Regions from separate parts of the Ruminococcus sp. RTP21484sp1_RTP21277st1_D2_RTP21277_210401 genome, predicted to be linked through region 2. Evidence: riboswitches for the same ligand, from Rfam matches in the RefSeq annotation. Region 2 holds a riboswitch; the other holds the start of a gene.

Region 1 (2,207 bases), on a different contig from region 2:
CCGGAATTTCATTTGATGTGAAGTCAGCTGCAAAGAAGCTGGAAAAAGCAAAAGAAGGGGCAAAGATTACCATCCCCCTTGAAATAACCCTACCCGAAGTTTCTACAGAAGAGATAGAAGCCCTTCCTTATCTGAATCTTCTTGGTACTTATACTACATATGGCGGAGGTACCGAAAACCGTGTTGCCAATTTGAAGCTTGCCGTGGAAGCCTGTGATGGAATGGAACTTCAGCCAGGACAGATTTTTTCCTACAACGATACTTTAGGTCCACGTACTGAGGAACGAGGGTACAGGGAAGCAACTGTAATTGTAGGAGGCGAACATGCCCAGGATATCGGAGGCGGAATCTGCCAGATTTCCACTACGTTGTTTATGGCATGCCTGCAGTCTGATCTGACCATTGTTGAGCGTCATAATCACGCTGCCCGAATTGATTATGTTGAGGATGGTCTGGACGCAGCAGTGGTGTGGGGAGGTCAGGATTTCCGTTTTCAGAATAATACTGCTTATCCAATTAAAATTGAAGCCTCTTACGATGAAAAAGAGGAAGCCGTAACGGTATCCATTTACGGAACCCAAACTGACAATAATACGGTAGAGATTACTACAGAGCATTCCGATCCAAACACCTGTAAAACCTACCGCAGTGTCTACGATGAGAATGGAACACTTCTCCGCACAGATGAAGTCGGGTACAGTAAATACAAGCAATAACCCTATAAATCTATTGATTTCGACATAACGGTCTGCTATAATGAGGTGAATTGAATAAATCCGTTTTCAGTGCCAGACATATCTGTCTGCTACAGCGTGCAGATTGTGGGAATATTTTTCAACACGCTCTAAGAGGGAATCAGGTGAAAGTCCTGAACGATCCGGTCACTGTAACCAGGGAGTAGAATCCAGTGAAACCATTGGTATATTGCTGAGAAGGATGGATTCTGTGTTGATCTGTAAGTCAGGAAACCTGCTGAATTCGTTTAATGAAAGCTTCCGAAGAAAGTACTTCATTCTCATTAATATATTTGATAATACAATATATTGAATTTTTAGTGCCTGTTTTCTCAGAGGAAGCAGGCATTTTTTTGAAATAATCCTGTCAGGATTGCCCATTGTACAAACAGGCTCCAGAAGCAATTGGGATTTATTCAAATTATAAAATAATAGGAAGAATCGAGGAAAAAGAAATGAAAAGAAATTCAAAACGCTTTCTTGCACTGTTCCTTTCCGTCGCGATGACGGTCACTCCTGCTGTACTTACACAGGCAGAAAATGAGGATGCAAACGTACAGGTTTCTGTTACACCAACTCCAGAAACAGAGGCGGAGAAGACTGCTGTTGCTGCTGAGACCCCTGTGCAGGAGAACGCAACAGCTGAGGAAGAAAACACTGACACTACAGTAACTCCGGCAGCAGTGGATGCCTCTGCTGTGAAAGAGACACCTGCTGCTACAGAAACACCTGCCTCTGAGACCACTCCTGAGGTTACTGCATCACCTGCTGAAGAAAGCAAAAATGAGGAAGCAGAAGCTCCACAGCCTACAGCTGCACCAGAAACAACAGAAGAGGGCAAAACCGAAGAGACAGATAAACCAGAAACAAAGCCAGAGGATCTGAACCCAGATGGTTCCAACATGACCATTGACAAGGAAGATAACAGTGCATATAAAATGCTTAAAATCAAAAGCTCTTCTGCTGAATTAAATGGTGATAAAATTAAGATAACCCTCAATACTGACGGAAAGAACTATGAGAAGCTTTATCTTGGTTCTAAAGAAGATCCTGACGAAGCAAAAAATGCAGCAGCAATCGTTGGTACAGAAAATGAAGATGGTTATACTTTCATTTTTGAGGTTCCTGCCAGTGAACAGGTCCAGACTTTCAGCATCGTACCATTTTCTGTAAAAAATCAGAAATGGTACACAAATATGGCTTTGAAACTGAACGTTCCAGGAATGAAAGCCCCGGAACCAACAGCTACTCCAGAGCCAACTGCAGCCCCTGAGCCAACTGCCACTCCACTGCCAACTGCAGCTCCAACCCAGGCACCAGCCCAGAATGAGATTACAGATGCCGGAATCAAGCTTGTAAAAGAAAACGGTGATGAATTTGCAATGTTCGTAATCACCGGTTCCACTGTAAAGGTTTCGGAGGATAAGTATATTGTCACACTTTCTACCGCAAAACAGAATTATGACATGATCT
Region 2 (2,207 bases):
TTTGCTGCAATAATGTCCTCTTTTCCAACGGTAGAAGCATCTGGATTTGCAAGAGTTGCACCTAACTTGGTTACCATATCTCCTCCGAGACTGCTTGCGCCATAGTTTGTAATGTCCTCACCAAGTGGCTCAAGAACCATTACTGTAGGTTTCTCTTCTACATCTTTTGTTGCCTCAAGTGTGTTGTCAATTACAGCTTTGATATCGTCAACAATTGCTTCTGCCTTATCCTGTACGTCAAAAATCTTACCAAGGTTCAGAATATCTGTATATTCATTTTCCAGTGTTCTCTCACCGCCTGGACGGGTATTAGAGTTATAATAAGTGTTGCAGCCTTTATCGATCCAGTTGGTTACATTTCCAAGGTTCTTATCAGAAAACAGGGAACTCCAGGAAAGGATCATATCTGGCTCCAGCATAGTGACAGTTTCAAGGGATGGGGTAAATTCATCAAGATAATTTGTTTTAGAAAATGCTTCTTTCAGATCATCCGGAACTTCGTTGTCAAGACCTGCAGTTGCAACAAGGCGGTCCTCAAGTCCAAGTGCCAGCATTGTCTCAATGCTGCCCTGATATACTGCGATAACCTTTTCCGGTGCTTTTTCATAGATGGTTTCGATCTCGTTTCCATCGTAATCATAGGTAGTGATGGTTAAAGGATACTCGGTTCTGGTCTCACCCTCAGAAGCATCCTCTTCCTCGGAAGCATCTGCAGTCTCTTCAGTCGGCTGGTTATCCTCTTTGATGGTCTCAGAGTCTGCACGCTCTGCTGCATATACTGCAGGCGCTGCGGACATGGTCATAGCAGCAACCATCATCATAGCCATGATTCTTGTAGTTAAAACTTTGTTTTTCATTTCTTTTCCTCTCTTTTCGTTTGTTTTCGTAACCGAAAAGATGGGGCTTCAAAAAGCGTCACTGCTACCCGTGACTTAAAAGGCACTTTTTACGGAAGCTCCTCTTCTTACCTTCGTCAAGCAGGTTTCCTGACTCGCAGGTAGTAACAGCATGGCTTCCCTTCTCACGCATATACGCAATGGTTTTCATAAGCCAGCCTTCCTGTATACAGTGGCCGCAACCGTTCAGGCGTTGCACCTGATTCCCTCTCACAGCGAAATCGCCGTTCACTTAACTGGTATTCAATTACTTCAACAGTCTAGCATATCTCTTCTTTAAAAACAACAATATTATTACCAATTTGCAAATTTTTTGGTCAATTATCTGGCAGTTTTTATATGCTCTACAAACAGCCTCCGAATGCTTTCGTATTCGCCAAGACCCTTCAAAACAGTTTCTACTTTATAGCCTTTCGCTCCGATCACATTTTTCCAGGAATCCGCTTCCTCCCCTGCCATATCATTCTTGGCATGGTCACCTGCCACGATCATAAATGGTGCGATCACAACTTTCTTGGCATCGCTTTTCTCCAGCTGGTTCAAAGCCTGGTCAATTTCCGGATAACCCTCTACGGTTGCCACGATCACATTTTCATATCCCATATCTTTGAATCTGTAATCAAGAGCGGCATAAACCGTATTTGCATAATGCTCTGTTCCATGACCCATAAGCACAAGTGCAGTCTTCTTATCCTGAATTACAGGAAATACATCTGTAATTGTTTTTACCACATATGCATTGTCTTCTTCTGTGGTAAGCAGCGGATTGCCGAATTTCACAGACTGGAAGTGATTAGCAGCTGCAAGAACGTCTGCTTTCATAAGATCGTTCTCCACTCCATTCATTACGTGAGTTGGCTGAACGATCACCTCTTCGATTCCGTCCTGTGCCATGCGCTCCATAGCTTCTTTCACGTTATCATAATGAATGTGATCCCGTTTTTCAATCTTCGCCAGGATCATCTTGCTTGTCCAGGCACGATAAATCCTGTACTGGGGAAAAGCGGCTCCAATTGTCTCTTCAATTGCGTCAATAGTCACTTTTCTGGTATCCTCATGGCTGGTTCCAAAGCTTACCACAAGAATTGCTTTCTTGGTGAGATTACCCATTCTCTTACCTCCATAGTTTTATTTTTACACTGTAATTATAAGGTAAAAATAAATTTTTTCAACTCAATTTTTAATAGCTTTAGCGTCTTGTCCTTCCTTTTTATTTATGGTAAATTTTACCTTGGAGGTGTTACTTTTATATGAATAAAGAAAATCAGTCTAAGATCATAGAACTTGTAAGACAGACAAAGCCACTGATCT

What was found. Region 2 has a riboswitch for cobalamin ahead of AB5706_RS22465 (ABC transporter substrate-binding protein). Riboswitches for the same ligand answer to the same signal wherever they lie in the genome.
Region 1: linked by a shared signal. The riboswitch ahead of AB5706_RS18635 (hypothetical protein) and the one ahead of AB5706_RS22465 (ABC transporter substrate-binding protein) in region 2 are both predicted to bind cobalamin.

What each region holds. Positions count from the first base shown of each region.
Region 1 covers NZ_JBCOMJ010000033.1:31,383-33,589, forward strand. Annotated here, with positions in the region: gene AB5706_RS18630 (VanW family protein) at 1-716, shown strand, start outside; cobalamin riboswitch at 800-990, shown strand; gene AB5706_RS18635 (hypothetical protein) at 1,190-2,207, shown strand, end outside.
Region 2 covers NZ_JBCOMJ010000053.1:12,101-14,307, reverse strand. Annotated here, with positions in the region: gene AB5706_RS22465 (ABC transporter substrate-binding protein) at 1-857, opposite strand, end outside; cobalamin riboswitch at 960-1,147, opposite strand; gene AB5706_RS22460 (sirohydrochlorin cobaltochelatase) at 1,218-2,006, opposite strand; gene AB5706_RS22455 (inositol monophosphatase family protein) at 2,147-2,207, shown strand, end outside.